DNA from 4 places in the Mesorhizobium sp. USDA 4132 genome. Region 1 is predicted to be linked to each of the others. Evidence: riboswitches for the same ligand, from Rfam matches in the RefSeq annotation. Region 1 holds a riboswitch; each other region holds the start of a gene.

Evidence for each region. Region 1 has a riboswitch for cobalamin ahead of bluB (5,6-dimethylbenzimidazole synthase). Riboswitches for the same ligand answer to the same signal wherever they lie in the genome.
Region 2: it holds a riboswitch for cobalamin, as region 1 does, so the genes downstream of both, ACZ9IU_RS26590 ((2Fe-2S) ferredoxin domain-containing protein) here and bluB (5,6-dimethylbenzimidazole synthase) in region 1, are expected to answer to the same signal.
Region 3: it holds a riboswitch for cobalamin, as region 1 does, so the genes downstream of both, ACZ9IU_RS05105 (aromatic ring-hydroxylating oxygenase subunit alpha) here and bluB (5,6-dimethylbenzimidazole synthase) in region 1, are expected to answer to the same signal.
Region 4: it holds a riboswitch for cobalamin, as region 1 does, so the genes downstream of both, ACZ9IU_RS22005 (DUF1636 family protein) here and bluB (5,6-dimethylbenzimidazole synthase) in region 1, are expected to answer to the same signal.

What each region holds. Positions count from the first base shown of each region.
Region 1 is NZ_JBWCCP010000001.1:2,061,522-2,065,980, reverse strand. Features, by position in the region: gene ACZ9IU_RS10755 (NADP-dependent malic enzyme) at 1-279, shown strand, start outside; gene ACZ9IU_RS10750 (hypothetical protein) at 423-1,115, shown strand; gene bluB (5,6-dimethylbenzimidazole synthase) at 1,116-1,802, opposite strand; cobalamin riboswitch at 1,897-2,088, opposite strand; gene ACZ9IU_RS10740 (TolB family protein) at 2,116-2,952, opposite strand; gene ACZ9IU_RS10735 (NAD+ synthase) at 2,962-4,459, opposite strand, start outside.
Region 2 is NZ_JBWCCP010000002.1:826,469-830,927, forward strand. Features, by position in the region: gene ACZ9IU_RS26585 (ABC transporter substrate-binding protein) at 1-1,169, opposite strand, end outside; gene ACZ9IU_RS26590 ((2Fe-2S) ferredoxin domain-containing protein) at 1,166-1,975, opposite strand; cobalamin riboswitch at 2,073-2,267, opposite strand; gene ACZ9IU_RS26595 (hypothetical protein) at 2,316-2,732, opposite strand; gene ACZ9IU_RS26600 (YncE family protein) at 2,776-3,711, opposite strand; gene ACZ9IU_RS26605 (LacI family DNA-binding transcriptional regulator) at 3,921-4,459, opposite strand, start outside.
Region 3 is NZ_JBWCCP010000001.1:1,002,078-1,006,536, forward strand. Features, by position in the region: gene ACZ9IU_RS05095 (L-threonylcarbamoyladenylate synthase) at 1-970, opposite strand, end outside; gene ACZ9IU_RS05100 (DUF6656 family protein) at 1,004-1,600, opposite strand; cobalamin riboswitch at 1,784-2,013, shown strand; gene ACZ9IU_RS05105 (aromatic ring-hydroxylating oxygenase subunit alpha) at 2,118-3,362, shown strand; gene ACZ9IU_RS05110 (BA14K family protein) at 3,471-3,890, shown strand; gene ACZ9IU_RS05115 (BA14K family protein) at 4,079-4,459, shown strand, end outside.
Region 4 is NZ_JBWCCP010000001.1:4,436,645-4,441,103, reverse strand. Features, by position in the region: gene cobN (cobaltochelatase subunit CobN) at 1-528, opposite strand, end outside; gene cobW (cobalamin biosynthesis protein CobW) at 547-1,584, opposite strand; gene ACZ9IU_RS22005 (DUF1636 family protein) at 1,581-1,991, opposite strand; cobalamin riboswitch at 2,100-2,338, opposite strand; cobalamin riboswitch at 2,398-2,626, shown strand; gene ACZ9IU_RS22000 (CbtB domain-containing protein) at 2,664-2,840, shown strand; gene ACZ9IU_RS21995 (CbtA family protein) at 2,854-3,615, shown strand; gene cobO (cob(I)yrinic acid a,c-diamide adenosyltransferase) at 3,612-4,226, shown strand; gene ACZ9IU_RS21985 (cobyric acid synthase) at 4,229-4,459, shown strand, end outside.

The DNA of each region.
Region 1 (4,459 bases):
TTGTCGGAAACGCTGCGCAAGCGGGCCATGCCGGACAGTTCGCTGACCGGCGAAGCCAACCTGCTGGTTTTCCCGAACCTCGATGCGGCCAACATCTCGCTCGGTCTCGTCCGCAACCTCACGGATGCCCTGCATGTCGGCCCGATTCTTCTCGGGGCGGCCCAGCCGGCGCATATCCTGTCGTCCTCGGTCACGTCGCGCGGCGTGGTGAACATGGCGGCACTCGCCGTCGTGGAAGCATCGCAACCTAATCTGCAATTTCAATCCTTAGTTGCATAACTCTCTCGATGCGATGATTTGAGCCCGTCCGGGGCTCAGCCGGCCCCTGGATAGATTTCACCGTGCGGTGATCGCGGCCTTATGAGATTATCAACCGGCACGTTCCATGATGGCATCTTCTACTAAAGGAGAGGATGCCGGAATTGCCGATACCGCTTCGCGGCCTGCTGACCATACCGCTCTTGTTTTTGCCTGCTGCAGCGCTGGCGGGAGACCCTGCCGTTTGCGCAGCGCTCTACCGGAAACTTGGAAACAGCCCGGAGATCATCGGCAACACGTCCGCGGCGCGCAGCTATGCCCAGCAGCTCGGCGAATATAATGCCGATATCCGCGAACTGCGGGTCGACATGCGCCGAGCCGGCTGCGGCAACGGCAGCGTCGTGGTTCTCGGCGGCCCCAATGCCGAGGTCTGCGGCCAGATGCGGGATGCGCTGGACAGAATGGAGCAGAGCCGCGACACGCTGACAGCTGAGCGCAACGGTTCGCGGCAGATGATCCTGCCCTCGGAAGAGCGGAATGCCATTCTCGCCGCCATTCGCGAACAGCGCTGCATCCCTTCTTTCGAGCCGCTGCCGCCTGTAGTCGACGACAAGCGAAAGGTGCCGGGCATCGAGCTTCCCAGGCAAGAGGAGCCTTATTCCGGAATTACCAACCTGCGCACCCACCCACCGCAAAAGCCGCAGGCAACCGCAGTCCCGCCGCCAGTGCTCACGCCGCCGCCGGAGCGGCCATACGACCCAAGCAAAAAGGTGCGCACCGTCGGGCCGACCTTCCTGCCCGAAGCGGGTATTGATCTCACCAATCCGAAATCGGCAGGACCGCAGCCGCAGCAATAGTCAGCGGCTGTCCCATCGGTCCTGAAAGATCAGCGCGTCCAGGCCTAAACGCTGGCGCCAGCCCTTGAGCGCCAGTTCGGGTTCGCCGTAGAGCCGATCGACATAACCGAGGCAGAGCCAGGCGACGATCTCGACACGGTCGGGAATACCGAGCAGTCCGCGCACGTCCTCGTCGCGGAAAATGCTGACCCAGCCAACACCGACGCCCTCGGCCCTTGCCGCGAGCCAGAGGTTCTGCACGGCGCAGACGGTCGAATAGGCATCCATGCGCGGATTGTGAGTGCGGCCGAGCACGACCGGACCGGCGCGGTCCGGATCGCAGGTGACGCAGATCGACAGCGGCGCCTTGACGATGCCTTCGAGCTTGAGACTGCGGTAGAGGTCGCGGCTTTCGTCGGCAAACATCTCCACGGCTTCGTCATTGGCGCGCGAGAAGGCGGCACGAGCCGCCTCGCGTACCGCCGGATCGCGGATGAGGATGAAATTCCAAGGCTGCATGAAGCCGACCGAGGGTGCCGAATGCGCGGCGCCAAGCAGCCGCATCACCAGGTCGTCCGGCAGCGGATCGGGCAGGAACTGGTCGCGCACGTCGCGGCGTGTCTCGATCGCCCGGTAGACGGCGGCGCGTTCGACCTTGGAAAACTCGCCGGCAGGCAGCAAGGCATGGGCGAAAGGATCAGTCTGCATCGTCAAGTCCCCAACAATGCCGTCGCTCCCTCGCCTTCCCGGCTTGAAGCCTTTGGGCAAAAAGAGGTCCGAAACCGTTCCGCCGTCCGCGCGGGCTGGTCTATCTCGTCAGGCCGGTCTTCTGACTTGGCTTCGTCCGCCTCCACCGCCGCCTTCCCGAGAAAATCCCAGTGGCTCTCATATCCTGCGGCCGAGCGTCCACCTCACAGCGTTGGGCACGTTCCGGTTCCACCCCGGATTCCCGATTCTCCGGCTTGTCGCCGGCACCTGACAGGATCGTTTATGCCCTCACGCTATCTTCGGCGCAAGGCGTTCATGCGACAGGGAAATAGCGCACATAGGCAAACTCATCGCCATCAGGCGACCAGTTCGGCGAATTCATCGTGCCTTGCCCGCCGAAAAGCTCGAACAGCGTTTCGACATTGCCGCCGTCCATGTCCATCAGCCTGACGCGGACGTCGAGATCGCGCGGGTGGTCGAAGACATCGGCGTCGTAGGAAACAAAAACGATCTTGTCACCCTTCGGAGACGGATGCGGAAACCAGTCGCCGTAACCGCCGTCGGTGATCCGCTCCGCGGCGCCGCCTGCGGCCGGGACGCGCCAGATCTGCATCAGCCCGGTGCGACTGGAATTGAAATAGATCCATTTTCCATCCGGCGAATAGTCCGGCCCGTCATTGCGGCCCTCGCCGAATGTCAGCCGCTTCTCTGCGCCACCTTCGATGCCGATCGTATAGATGTCGAACTCGTCGCCGCGGATGCCGCAATAGGCGAAGTTTTTTCCGTCCGGCGACCAGCCATGCCAGTAGGACGGCAGGTTCCGGGTCACCAGCCGCGGCACGCCGCCGCCGGCGGGAAGCACATAGATCGTCGACTTGCCGAACTCTACCTTGTCGGAAATGGCGATCAGCGAACCGTCCGGCGAAATGCCGTGGTCGTTGTTGCATTGGCGGGCAAAGCCGGTATCGACCGGTTCAGGCTCGCCGTCACCGTCCGGCGACAGACGATAGATCAGGCCCTCGCTGTTGAGCATCAGGTAACGCCCGTCCGGCGACCAGTTGGGCGCCTCGAACAGGGCTTCCGTCTGCCAGACCACTCGCATCGCCCTCGTCCGGATATTGAAGATCTCGACCGAGCTGCGCGGGGCCATGATCCTCTCCTACCGGTCGCGGAAACGGTTGGTGATCGGATAGCGCCGGTCGCGGCCAAAATTCTTCTTGGTGATCTTGACGCCCGGCGCCGATTGGCGCCGCTTGTATTCGGCGAGATAGAGCAGGTGTTCGATCCGGTGAACAGTCGCGATGTCGTGGCCGCGGGCGACGATCTCCTCGGTGCCCATTTCCAGCTCGACGAGGCATTCGAGAATGTCGTCGAGCACCGGATAGGGCGGCAGCGAATCCTGGTCGGTCTGGTTGGGTCTGAGTTCCGCGGACGGGGCCTTGGAGATGATGTTCTTCGGGATCACCTCGCCGCTTGGGCCAAGAGCCGTCGGCGGCAGGTGTTCGTTGCGCCAGGCGGCCAGCGCGTAGACCTGCATCTTGTAGAGGTCCTTGATCGGATTGAAGCCGCCGTTCATGTCGCCGTAGAGCGTTGCGTAGCCGACCGACATTTCCGACTTGTTGCCGGTCGTCACCACCATCGAGCCGAACTTGTTGGAGATCGCCATCAGGATCGTGCCGCGGGCGCGGCTCTGGAGGTTCTCTTCGGTAATCCCCTCGTCGGTTCCTTCGAACAGCTCGGCCAGCGCTGACGAAAAACCGTCCACCGGCTCGGCGATCTGCACGATGTCGTACCGGCAGCCGAGCGCCCTGGCGCAATCGGCTGCGTCCTTCAGCGAATCCTCGGAGGTGTAGCGATAGGGCAGCATCACCGTGCGCACCCTCTCCTCGCCCAGCGCATCGACAGCGATCGCCGCGCAGATGGCACTGTCGATGCCGCCGGACAGGCCGAGAACGACCGACTTGAAGCCGTTCTTGTTGACGTAGTCGCGGAAGCCCAGAAGGCAGGCACGGTAATCCGCCTCCTCCTTTTCCGGAATGCGGGCCATCGGTCCGCGGGCGCAATGCCAGGTCTCGCCAATCCGTCTCCATTCGGTGACGGCGACGGCCGCCTCGAACTGGCTCATCTGGAAGGCGAGCGACTTGTCGGTGTTGAAGGCGAAGCTTGCGCCGTCGAAGACCAGTTCGTCCTGACCGCCGAGCTGGGCCGCGTAGATCATCGGCAGGCCGGTCTCGATCACCTGCTTCAGAACGACCTGATGGCGAATATCCACCTTGCCGCGAAAATAGGGCGAACCGTTCGGCACCAGCAGGATTTCCGCCCCGCTTTCCGAGAGCGTCTCGCAGACGCCGAGATCGCCCCAGATGTCCTCGCAGATCGGAATGCCGAGCCGCACGCCGCGGAAATTGACGGGGCCCGGCATCTCGCCGGCGATGAAGACGCGCTTCTCGTCGAATTCGCCGTAATTCGGCAGGTCAATCTTGTCGCGCACGGCGATCACCTTGCCGCCGTCGAGCACGGCGATCGAATTGTGCCGGCCTTCCTTTCCCTGACGTGGGAAGCCGATGATGACGCCGGGGCCGCCGTCTGCCGTATCGGCGGCAAGCTCCTCCACCGCCTTCAGGCAGGCGTTGAGGAAAGCCGGTTTCAGGACGAGG
Region 2 (4,459 bases), on a different contig from region 1:
TCGAAGTCCCCGGCCGCAGCCATCTGCTGGATGTTTTCCACCACCTGCGTATCGATGGCGATGCCGATCTTTGCGAGTTCCGCCTTGACCACCGGCAGCATGGTGACGAGATCAGGACGCTGCGGATAGGTTATGACCAGCAGACGCAGCGGCTTGCCGCCTTTTTCGCGCATGCCGCCGCTGCCTTTTGCCCAGCCGGCTTCGTCGAGGAGCGCTGCGGCCTTGGCAGGGTCGATCGGGCGTGCCTCTCTGCCCGCAAAGGGGAAATAGGAGGCGTAGGCGCCGGTGGCGGGGTCGCCACCGTTGATCGCGGTGGCAAGCTCCTTGCGGTCGAAGGCCAGATCGATCGCCTGGCGCACCTTCACATCATCCATCGGCGGCCGGGCAGTGTTGAAAAAAGCGAGATACTGGTATCCGACCGGGAACGACTTGATTGCCAGATCAGGGTTTGTCTGGAGCCGGCTCACGACTTCCGACGGCAAGCCGAAAGCCAAATCGAGCTCGCCGGCCTCCAGCGCCAGCGTCAGGGTCTGGGCATCACCGAACTTGCGGAAATTAACCGGCGAACGCTTGTCGGCGCCGGCGAAATGCACGTTGGGCTCCAGCGTGATCGAGGCATCCGTCTTGAAGGCGGAGATCCGGTAAGGACCGCTGAAGACGGCGTTGCCGGCCGAGGTGGGTTTGTAGGCGATCAGCGGCCATTCGGCGAAGAGCGCCTGGATGAAAGGCACCGGCTTTTCGGTTGTCACCTTCAGCGTCAGGTCATCGGCCGCCTCGAATGTCAGCTTGCCACCGGTGGCGAGCGCCGCCTTGTTGCTGGCGAATGTGTTGTCGAAGCCCGCCGCCAGCGCTTTGGCTGTCATCGGCGTGCCGTCGGAAAACAGGCGGCCGTGTTTCAGGGTCACGGTCCAGGTCAGGTCGCCGGTGCGCTGCGCCTTTTCGGCCAGTTCAGGCACGAGCTTGCCGTCCCGATCGACGGTGAAGAGGTTCTCGCCGACCCCGTGGCTGACCAGCGCCCAGCCGTTCGAGCCCTTGGCCGGATCCGTGCCATTGGTGATGTAGGTGGCGCCGACGCGAACCGGCTCGGCAGCGAAGACAGTGCCTGCGGTGACAAAGATGGCGGCACTGAGCCAGGCGGCGGCCAGGCGCGATAGAGTGTGCGACGTCAATTCTCTTTCCTCTTGTTCTGTTCGGATGGGGTGCGAAGCCGCTGCTTGCGGCCCGTTGGGTGATAGGCGAAGTCCTCGACGATCCCACCGCCGAGCAGGTGCTCGCCGATGATCCGGTCGATCGCATCTTCGTTGACGCCGCCGTAATAGGTTCCTTCCGGAAATACCTGCAGCACGGGCGCCAGATTGCAGGGGCCGAGACAGGTGGATTTTGCGGTCATCGTGCCGTCGCCGGCAGTGCGCAGTTTCTGCCGCTCCTGCTGGTTGCGCAGATGTCCCCAGATCACATCGGCTCCAGCCGCGTTGCAGGGACCGCCCTGGCAGACGAGCACGCGACGTTTCTGGGCCGGCACGAGCGATCCCTCGGCAACGGGCGGCGTGTCGGTCTGCGGCACGTCCAGTGCTTCGGCGGTTTCGAGCAGTTCGCCTATCAGCCGCGCCATCAACGTGCTCGAGGCGATATCCCGGGTGATCGAAAGGGCCGGCCAGCGCCGGCTATCGACCGCTTTCCAGCGCTTCAGCGATTTCGTCAGCCAGATAAGGAAACTCGGCTCCATGGGCAGGACGAGCGGCACGATAACGACGGTTTCGACATCCTCGTCGAGCAGATCGGACAGCGCGTCGCGCAGGGAGGGGGTACCCTGTTCGGTAAAGGCGACCCGAACCGTTCCGGCTCCGGTCACGCCGGCTGCAAGTTTCGCGAGCCGTTGCATTTCCAGATGCGGCGATGCCGCAAAGGCGGATTTCGCAATCAGCAGGACGGCGCGCCCGGATACGTTCTGGGAAGATAATCCCTGTGTTTTCACTGCCTTCGTCTCACTCAAGGAGGAGGCAGCAAAAATGAAGGTTGCGGCAGGCACGATGGCCCGACGGAACCGTCATTCCTGTGGCACACCCCGACCACGGAACTTCTATCGTCAGGCAGGTCTCCTGGCTCGCGGGTCAAAGCCTTCATCGTCCGTCTTCCCGGCATTGACTGCCAGTGACATGTTGGACGAACGGCTCACCGCTCACAGTTGCGGGACAGCTCCGGTTTTTACCGGATTCCCTCTTAGCTTCCATCGCGGGATGGAAGAACCTTGACGCCGCCAACCTACACTCCCTCTGCCGACTGTCAACGGCGCCGCTTCATGCCGCATCATCGCATCAATGCGATGCCCCGGAGCCGCCGACGGCAACGATCGTAAAGGGTTTTCCTTCGACGGGAATCGTACGGACCTCCTTCAGGCTTTCCGCATCGACGACGCGAACCAGCGAGTGCCGCGGATCGGTAATGACGATATGACCGTCCGCAACGGCAAGGCGCGGACGCGGATCACGCCAATGGCCGTCCTTGCTGTAGGGCTCGGTGACCTTGGCTTTGCGAACGATCTCGCCCTTGATCACGTCCAGCACATGAAGATCACCGTCCTCCGTCAGGATGTAGGCACTGCGCGGCGTTGCTGGGTCCAGCAGGAAGTCGACGCGGCGGGTGGGCAGGGCGATCAGCCGGAAGTGCTTCTCGCTGTCCGGATCGATCAGGACGATTTTGTCCTCGCCGTAGTTGCCGAGGAAGAACTGCATTGCCTTACCGCCAAGCAAGGTACCAGTCGAACCTTTCGGCATGTCAGATGGGGTAAGCGAGCATTTCCAGTTTCGGTCCATCAAGTCCGCCAGGACGGGCGACAAGAACGCCTTCCTTGCAACCGAAAGCAACCAGCAGGGACGAAGTGGCCTCGCCGTGAAGATCGGTGCATTTCGCGACGTCACCGAGCTGCTTGCCCGCTTCATCGACGACGCGAAGACCGACCCTCGGCGGCAGTTCGTCGGGCTTGGTTTCGACTTCAGTGTTTGGGACCGACACCAGCACGAAACGACCCATCGTCACCGCTACGCCGTGATGCGGCTTCGTCGTGTCGACTGTCTTCACGTCAGCCCTGCCTTCGAGAAGAGCCGTTTCGTCGATGATATCCGCCTTGCCGCCTCGATCGTAAAAGAGGATCGCATGGTCGTCATGTGGAACGACGTGGAAAGGACGCTTGCCCTCGAAAGTCACGGGCAACAGCCCCACCTCGGAAACCTCCAGGTCCCGATGCTCCCCGTGATCGGAGAAATCGATGCCAGTCTTGAGGACGTGCACGATGTCATGATCCGACTGCGTGGCGAATACGCTCCGGCCGGACGCGCTGGCGGTCAGCGCCGCAGGACCCTTGACGTCGTAGCGGCCGAGTTCCTTGCCGTTCTCGAAGTCGATGGCGCGGACGACTGGATTCGTATGATCGCCGACAAACAGGCGCCATGCCTCTTTCGTCTCATGATCATCATCGGCAAACGCTCCGGAAGCAGCAAAGATGAGGCCTGACGCGACAGCTGTCAGCAGACGGTTTCGAGTGAGAAAAGACGAGGCGGGTGACGGCCCTCGCTTGTCGATCCCGATCTCATCGACGGCGAACTTCTTTCCGTGCGGCTCCGTCAGGATGCGGTTGAGAAGCTTGGTTTTGCCAGCACCGAGATAGCCGGTCAAAACGGTCACCGGAGTTGGTTGAGATTTCTGCCGTGACATGACTTGTCTCCAGATTGACGGTAGCTTCGATCATTAGTTATTATGTTATAACATAACAAACGCGATCGTTGTCAATCCCCGAGAATGCGATGATCGACATTTGCCGGATCGCGATGCAGATCGAAACAAGACTGGCGGAGATGGACCGAGAGTGGGATGTCGAACGAACGCTGGAGACGAACGCTTCAACCGCCTTGGATGGCCGGGAGCTATCGAACTGTACTTTCCCGGACGATAAGCTCCCATTCGACGGGTGCGGTGTATGATTTGGCATCGTTGATCCGTGCGACGATCGCCTCGGCCGTCAGCTTGCCAATACGCTCGCGATCAGGGCGAACCGTCGTTAGGGAGGGACTAACGCAGCTCGCCGCCTCGTTGTCTCCAAATCCAACAACGCCGATATCTTGGGGAACGCGCCGGCCGAGTTTCCGCAGTGCCCGAAGCACGCCAAACGCAACGACATCGCTGTTGCAGGCGATTGCGTCGATCTCGGGATGGCGTTCCAGAAGCTCGGTTGCAAGCCGCTCCCCGAGTTCGGGGCTGCCGCCTTGCTGCGCCGTATGCTTGACGATGTCGGGGAGGCCGGCCGTCGCTGCCGCAGCTTCCAGCCCGCTCAAACGCTTCTGGGCGCGTTTATCGTTTTCGCGAACGCTGCCAACGAAAGCCAGGCGCCGATAACCCTGACCTATGAGATGGTTGGCTTGCGCTGCGCCGACACGTGCATGATCGAACCCAACGGCGGTATCAA
Region 3 (4,459 bases), 1.1 Mb from region 1:
GTGGGGCAGCCGCCCTCGCCAGCCGGTCGTTGATCGCTTCGCCGAGCCCATGGTCGGGAATGGGCGTGACGGCGATACTGGCGGCGCCGGTGGCGTCGGCCCGCTTCAGGTAATCGAACAGGTTTGCCGCCGCCTGTGCAAGATCACTGGACCGGCTCAGGTCAAAAACCGCTGCGGCGAGTTCCATTCCCTTCACGGGAGCAGAACCGAACCGGATCAATGCCTCGCCGGTCTCGACATGGTCGGCATTGAGCCTGACCGCCGCTCCTGGCGCGTAATGGGAAGCGAGCATGCCGGGAGCCTCGATGATCGCCGCCGGTCCCTCAGGCCGGATCACCGCAAGACCGGTTGCCTTCTCGATCTCTTCCACGGCCACCCCACCCGGCCGCAGCAGCCGGATCACGCCATCCTCGACACGAACGATGGTCGATTCGACACCGACCGGAGCCGCGCCGCCGTCGATGATCAAAGCCAGCTTGTCGCCCAGGTCGTCGGCCACATGGGCGGCGCTGGTTGGGCTCACCTTGCCGGACGTGTTGGCGCTCGGCGCCGCAAGCGGCTTGCCGAAGGCGCGGATCAGATCGGAAGCGAAGCCCTTGGGAAGCCGGATGCCGACCGTGTCGAGCCCGGCCGTCGCCAGCGCGTGGATGCCGCTTTCGGGCTTCAGGGCCAGGATCAGGGTGAGGGGGCCCGGCCAGAAGGCTTGGCCAAGCTTTTTCGAAATCGGATCGAAGTCGGCATAACGCTCGGCCATGGCAAGATCCGACATATGGCAGATCAGCGGATTGAAGCGCGGCCGGCCCTTGGTCTCGTAGATGCGGGTGATGGCGGCGGGATTGGTGGCATCGGCCGCAAGCCCGTAGACCGTCTCGGTCGGGATCGCCACGGGAAGGCCGTCGCCGAGCACGGCGCAGGCCTGGGCAAGCGCGCCGTCATGGTCCCGGGTGATGTCGATGATTTGAGCCGTCATATCCGCCCGTCAATAACGCGGACCCGGGCGTCTTCATAGCTTTTTGATGATCTCGCGGAGCATTTCGTTGGAGGTGCCGAGCATCAGCACGTTCTTGATCGCTTCCATCGGATCGTTGGTCCGGAACAGAAGGCCGTTCTTGCGGATCGAGCGGTTGATCTGCAGCGGCTGGCCGGCCTCTCGTTCGACAGCAACGGCGAAATACATGCGCGAATAGGCCGTGCTGATACGCTCGAAGAACGTTTCCTCCCCGCCCATCTCCGAGACGAAATTGGCAATGTAGAAGGACCAGCTGACCGGCACGCCGTGGGCAAGTTGCGTTTTTGCCGCCGTGACATGGCAATAGCCGAGATGCGGCCGCTCATCGAGCGTGTGGTGAAAGATGATCTTCGGAAACTTGATCGAGCGATGGAAGGAGTTGATCCGGTTGTGGCTTGTCTCGCCGGCCGCCTCCAGCCTTTTGCCTGTGCGCTCGGCGACCTCGTCATGGGTGAGATAACGGCGCTCTTCCGGCAGCCAGATCGGATTGTAGCGGGCGATGCGCCCCGTCCGAAGGAATTCGGAATGGGCAGCGGTCTTCACTGCCACCGGCGCCGGAGGCTTTGGTGGAGGAGCTTTATAGTAACGGATTTTCCCCTTGGCCTGCACGGTGGCATCGCTCCCATTCGAGCCGGGATTTTATGGCTTATCCCTTAATGACAGGTTTCGCTTTCGCGGGGCTGGAGTGTTGCATTCCGGGCCGTTTCGCCGCTGTCGCCAACGCGGTTGCCGATGTCGCAATGTCGCCTATGCGACACGCCCGCTCGATGATTATATCCGCCTCGATCTTGAGGTGCCGCCTGTCTAGGGAAGGCGGAGAATTGGGAAGCCGGCAGGGGTCTTCGAAACCTTGATCCGGCGCTGCCCCCGCAACGGTGGTGGAGCAAGAAAGCTTGGTACAGGCCACTGGGAAAGAGCCGAAAAGGCCGCCCGGGAAGGCGCCGAGCCCGTCCCGCAACGGACAGCTCCTGAGCCCGGAAACCAGCCTCGGGACAAAAGATGACGACCGGACGCGGCGGGCGTTCGGGACAGGGTTTGGGGCGGGCCTGGGGGCCGGCCGGCATTTCCATGTCCTTCCGCTGTCCACATTGACGAGGAAGGGAAGTATATGGAAATTCGCAATCAGGCCCTGCGGCAGCTCAAGAACCGCCGCGAGGGGTTCAGCCTCGAACAGCCCTTCTATACCGATCCCGCCTATTTCAAGCTCGATCTGGAAATGATCTGGTACCGCGACTGGCTGTTCGTCGGGCATGATTGCGAGCTGCCCAAGGCCGGCGCCTATTTCACCCTGCAGATCGGCGATTATCCGGTCGTTATCGTGCGCGGCCGCGACAACCAGATCCGGGCGCTGCACAATACCTGCCGCCATCGTGGCAGCCGTGTCTGCACCAAGGAACATGGCTCGGCGGTGCGGCTCGTTTGTCCCTACCATCAATGGACCTACGAGCTGGACGGCTCGCTTCTGGTCGGTCGCCAGATGGGCCAGGACTTCGACAAGACCCAATTCAGCATGAAGAAGGTCCATTGCGAGAGCGTCGCCGGCTTTATCTTCATCTGTCTTGCCAACGAGGCGCCGGATTTCGCGCCGGTTCGCGCCGCCATCGAGCCTTATATGGCCCCGCACCGCCTGTCGGAAGCCAAGGTCGCGCACCAGTCGACGATCATCGAAAAGGGCAACTGGAAGCTCGTCTGGGAAAACAACCGCGAGTGTTACCACTGCGCCGCCAACCACCCGGAACTCTGCCGCACCTATCCGGAATCGCCGACCGCGACCGGTGTCCAGGGCGCCAAGGACGATCCGGTCATCGCCGCCCATTGGCAGCGCTGTGAGACGGCCGGGTTGCCGAGCGAGTTCCGGATGGACGAGACCGGCCAGTTCCGCGTCGCGCGCATGCCGCTGATCGAGGATGCCGAGAGCTATACGATGAGCGGCCGCAACGCCGTACAGCGCAAACTCTCCGACGACGTGACGATCAATTCGATCGGCACCATGCTGCTGTTCCACTATCCAAGCAGCTGGAACCACATTCTCGGTGACCACGCGATCTCGTTCCGCGTCACCCCGCTCGGGCCGGAAGAAACGGCGGTTACCACCAAATGGCTGGTCCACAAGGACGCGGTCGAGGGCGTCGACTACAATCTCGAAGAACTGACCCATGTCTGGAACATGACCAACGACCAGGACCGTCAGATCGTGGAGGAAAACGCTTTCGGCATCCGCTCGCCCGCCTACGAGCCCGGTCCTTACTCGCCACTCCACGAAGGCGGCGTCATGCAGTTCGTCGAATGGTACTCGAACTTCATGGTCAATCGGCTGCAGGGCGACCAGGCGAAACTTTCGATCGTCGCCTGATCGCCAATTCGTGATCGGCGTTGATCGGCACGGGGCGTGGCTCCAGGAACGGAATCCCGCGTGTGGCGTTGTTTTCTGATTGAAAATCAGAATGAGGAAGCACCCCGCATGAACGCCTTTCGCCTACGCCTGACCGCAGCGGCAGTCGCGGTGGTCACGACATTTGCTGGCCTTGTACCCGCGCAGGCTGTCCAAATGCCGGCTCCGCCATCCGGCATTTCGGCCGCCAGCGATGTCACCAATGTCCAGTACCGTCGCGACTTCCGGCGTGACCGATACGGTTGGTATCGCGGCCATCGCGGTTACCGCGACCGCCGCCCCGGTTATCGTTATCACAACGGTTTCTGGTTCCCGCTGGCCGCCTTCGGTGCCGGTGCCATTATCGGCGGCGCTATCCAGGCGGATCGGGGTTATGGCAGCCGCCACGTCGCCTGGTGTGAAAGCCGTTATCGCAGCTATCGGGCCTGGGACGATACCTATGCACCGCGCGCCGGCGTGCGGGCACGCTGCATCTCGCCTTACAGGTAAGCAGTATTGGCCATCCCAAGGCAAGCCCGGTTGCACACATGCCGCGACCGGGCTTGCATCGTCGCGGCCCGCGTTAATCACGCGTTCAGGATGAACTTCCCAAGGGTTGCAACGAAATAGAATTCCGCTGCATATTGAAATAACTGGCTGGCAAAATAGAACATGGACAAGGGATCTGGGGGCTTAACATGACGCTTTTCAAGAAGATTGCGGCTGCGGGCATCTCCGCTGCCGTTCTCGCCGGCTCGCTGATGCCGGCTCAGGCGATGCCGGTGCCGACCGCTCCGGCCGGGATCGCAACGAACGCCAATACCGACGTGACCCTCGTGCAATACGGTCGCCACGGCGGCGGCTGGTATGGCGGGCATCGCGGTTATCGCGACTACCGGCCGGGCTATCGACGCCATAACGGCTACTGGTTCCCGCTGGCCGCCTTCGGTGCCGGTGCGCTGATCGGCGGTGCCATTGCCTCCCAGCCGCGTTACGTCGAGCCGGCGCCGGTCTATCGCGGCGGGGACGACATCAATCCGCGCCACTACGAATGGTGCGCCGAGCGTTATCGCTCCTAC
Region 4 (4,459 bases), 2.4 Mb from region 1:
CCTGCGGCGCGCCAGCCGCGAAAGCTCCTCTACGCCGTAGGACCAGCGATCGTAACCGCCGAGAATGCGCACGAGGATGACCTTGGCATGGGCCGCCGTCTTCTCGATCCAGAGATCGACCGACATGGGATGGCGGAGATCGGAGAGGTTGGTGAGGCGGAGGCTTGGGAAAGGGGCCGGCACGTGCTTGCTGCCATGTTCATGCATGTCGCCACCCCCCTCTGGCCTGCCGGCCATCTCCCCCACAAGGAGGGAGATCGAATCGTGGCCACGCCACGCCTCACTCCGGCGCTGGTTCTTGATGGAGGCGGGTGCGTCTTGCTGATCTCCCCCCTTGAGGGGGAGATGGCCGGCAGGCCAGAGGGGGGTATCCAAACCGCCGTACCCAGCCGAATTCCAGACGGCCGCAATGCCGTTCAGGTCGCTGCCTGAAAAGGACAGCACCACCACGTCGGCCGGCGACTGATTAAGGTCGACCGGTTCGATGAGGTCGTCAAGCGACGACGATGTGGTGGCGAGTATGTGCATCCTTCCCTCGGGGCCTACTTATGCGGCCAGCATCCTTTCGATCGCGGCGCGGTCGATGCCTTTTTCGCCGATCACGACAAGGCGGCTTGTCCGCGCTTCGCCGGGTGCCCAGGCACGGTCGAAATAATGGTTCACGCGCGATCCTACCGCCTGAACCTGCAGGCGCATCGGCTTGTTCGCGACTTCCACGAAGCCTTTTATGCGCAGCACGTTCTCTGCCTCCGCGGTCGCAGAAATGCGGGCGGCGAGCTGTTCGGCATCGGTGACTGCGGCCAGATCGACGACGAAGCTGTCGAAATCGTCGTGATCGTGGTCGAGTTCGTCGTCGTGATGGGTCTTGCGGTTTTCGATATCGTCCTCGACGGCGAGGCCGAGGCCAATCAGTACGGCCGGATCGATGGCGCCATTGGCGGCCGCGACGATTTTCACGGCACGCGGCAGATGGGCGGACACGCGATCCCTGGCGGTCGCGAGGCCGGCGGCATCCAGGAGGTCGCTCTTGGTGAGCACGATCATGTCGGCACAGGCCACCTGGTCCTCGAACACTTCCTCGACCGGGTCGTCATGGTCGATCGAACCGTCCGCGTCGCGCTGCGCTTCCAGCGCCTCGTGATCGTCGGCAACGCGACCTTCGGCGAGCGCCAGTCCGTCGACCACGGCAATCACGGCGTCAACCGTCACACGCGCCTTGACGTCAGGCCACTGGAAGGCCTGGACGAGCGGTTTCGGCAACGCGAGGCCGGAGGTCTCGATGAGGATGTGATCGACGCAGGGTTCGATGGCCAGGATACGGTCGATCGCCGGCACGAAATCGTCCGCCACGGTGCAGCAGATGCAGCCGTTGGCAAGCTCGATGATGTTGTCTTCCGGGCAGCTTTCGATGCCGCAGCCCTTCAGCACGTCGCCGTCTATGCCGACATCGCCGAATTCGTTGACGATGATCGCCAGCCGCTTGCCTTTCAGGTTTTCGATCAGGTTGCGGATCAGCGTGGTCTTGCCGGCTCCCAGAAACCCGGTAACGACGGTGCAGGGAACGCGGTCGAACGAAACGCTCATGATGGCATGTCCTCGTGGTGATGAAAGGGTGGAATACGGGCCGTCATGCCCTTGCCGCGCAGGCAGGTCGGGCGGCCGCGAAGGGGAAGGAAACCGCGCTCGTCCTCGGCCAGCATCATCGCGCCGGTGACGATGTCCTCGACATTGTCGAGCGACAGGTGGCCGAAGACATAGGACCAGCCGCTCTTGTGGTTGAAGGCGGCACTCGGGCTTTTTTCGCAATTGGCAAGGCAGGTGACCGGCTTGACCGCGAGCGGCTTGCCGCTTGCTGCCTCGCGCAGCGCCGCGATCAGTGCGATGCCTGGCCGGATTTCGCCGTCGGACGCGTCACGGCAATTGGTGCAGACGAAAATCGTCACATCTGCCGGGCCGGCGGTTGCCGGATCATCTGGTCGGTGGTCACTCATCGGTCAGCCGCGTTCCCGCCGGGGTCGAAAAATCGGGGCGCGGAGCAGAAGGTCGAAAATCCCTCTGCGGTGATCGAGAAACTTCCTCCGGAGCACCCCGCCCGGTGAAGCAAAATTAATCGGACGGCAGGTCTCCTGGCTCGCGGGTCGTCGCCATTTGCCTGCCTTCCCAGGATACCGTTGGCCGGATTTCCCAGTGGCTTGACGGCCAAATGGCCGTTTTAGGCAATGGCTCGCCGCCTACAGTTGCGGGGGCAGCCGCGGCATTGATCCTGAAAAGGGATCGCACCGCATTCTCTCTTAGCCCTCCCCGTTGCCGGAAAGGGACCATCTCTCTTCAAGTAAGCCCGGTCGCAGGCCCATGTCAATGCGTCGCAAAGGCGATTGCCGTGACGGCGAATTCGTCTATAGTGATCGAGCCTATGGTGCCCGAAAGGGTTTTAGAGGGAATGCGGTGCGACGGAATTCTGCCGTCCAACCCGCGGCTGCCCCCGCAACTGTAAGCGGAAAGTCTTCGACCAAAACGGCCGTCCGGCCGTCATGCCACTGGGAAATCCGGCCAACGGACTTCTGGGAAGGCGGGAGAAGGCGTCCGATCCGCGAGCCAGGAGACCTGCCAGAGGCGGCAAAGAACGTGAACGGCCCTCGGGTGGAGGGCGAAAGGACGAGACCATGGTTACGAATTCTGCTGCAGCTGCAGTCACCATTTCCGCTTCGAAGATCATTCCCCTCAGCATGACGGCCCTGCTCGGCCTGTTCATCGTCGGCTTTGTCGGCTTCTCGCATCTGGAAGTCGTCCACAATGCCGCGCATGACACGCGCCACTCGCTCGCCTTCCCCTGCCACTGAGGAGTTCTCCCCAATGTCGTTGTTTCGCAACATCGTCTTCACGGCGGTGATCGCCGGGCTTTTGTCCGGACTGCTGCTGACCGTGATGCAGAGTTTCTCCACCGTGCCGCTGATCCTGCGGGCGGAAGTGTTCGAAAATGCCGCGCCCGAGGCAGGCCACAGCCATGACGCAGCACCTGCCGCAGGTGCTGCGTCATCCGCCGCCGAGCATCACCACGGCGAGGAAGCCTGGGCTCCCGCCGATGGCTTCGAGCGTTTCATCTATACACTCGCCGCGGACATGCTGTCGGCTATCGGTTTTGCCCTTGTCCTCATCGCCGCCTCGGAAGCGTTCGGCGGCTTCAAGGGCTGGCGCGGTGGCCTGATGTTCGGCATTGCCGGCTTTCTCACCGTCATTCTCGCGCCCGGCCTTGGCCTGCCGCCGGAACTGCCCGGCATGCCGGCCGCGGAACTCGGTCCGCGCCAGATCTGGTGGGTCTCGACGGCTGTCTGCACGGCAATCGGTCTCGGCCTGCTCGCCTACACACGCTCGGCCGTATTTGCAGCGCTTGCGGTCGTGCTGCTGATCGCCCCGCATCTGGTCGGCGCGCCGCTGCCGCCCAGCCATGAAACGGCCGTCCCGATGGATCTCTATGCCCGCTTCGTCAACGCCGTCTATGCCACCAACCTGGTGTTCTGGGCGGTGCTCGGTGCGCTGGCCGGTGTCGTCCGCGAAAAGTTCCGCGCTGGCGAGGAAGCTTCTGCCGGATCTTCGGCGAAGCTCGCTTCCCGGTGAAGGAGATCGATGAGGCGTCCGTCGAGCGTCACCGCGCCAAGATGGCGAACCGCAAGGCGGTTCAGGATGCGGAAGTGGCAGAGAAGACCCAGGAAAAGGGTCTTCTCATCGTCCATACCGGCTCCGGAAAAGGCAAATCCACAGCCGCCTTCGGCCTGGCGCTGCGCATGCTCGGCAACAACCGCCGGGTCGGCGTCGTGCAGTTCATCAAGGGCGCCTGGTCGACTGGGGAGCAGCCGGCGCTTGCCGTCTTCGGCGACCGCGTCGCCTGGCACACGATGGGTGAAGGTTTTACCTGGGAGACCCAGGACCTGAAGCGCGACGTCGCCGCGGCGGAAAAGGCCTGGGAAAAGGCACTCGAGCTGATGGCGGACGAGACGATCGGGCTCGTCATCCTCGACGAACTCAACATCGCGCTCCGTTATGACTATCTCGATCTCGACAAGATCGTCGCCGCGTTACAGGCACGGCGGCTGGATCTGCATGTGGTCGTCACCGGCCGCAACGCCAAGCCGGCGCTGATCGAGGCCGCCGACATGGTGACCGAGATGTCGCTGGTCAAACACCACTTCAAGGCGGGCGTGAAGGCCCAGGCCGGCATCGAGTTTTAGCCATGGTTGGGGTCAAGCCAGCTCGGGCGCTGATGTTTCAGGGAACGGGCTCGGATGTGGGCAAGTCGCTGGTCGTGGCCGGGCTTGCCCGCGCCTTTACGCTACGCGGCCTGAAGATCATGCCTTTCAAGCCGCAGAACATGTCGAACAATGCCGCGGTCACCGCGGATGGCGGCGAAATCGGCCGGGCGCAGGCGCTGCAGGCGCGTGCCGCCGGCGCACCGCTCAGCGTC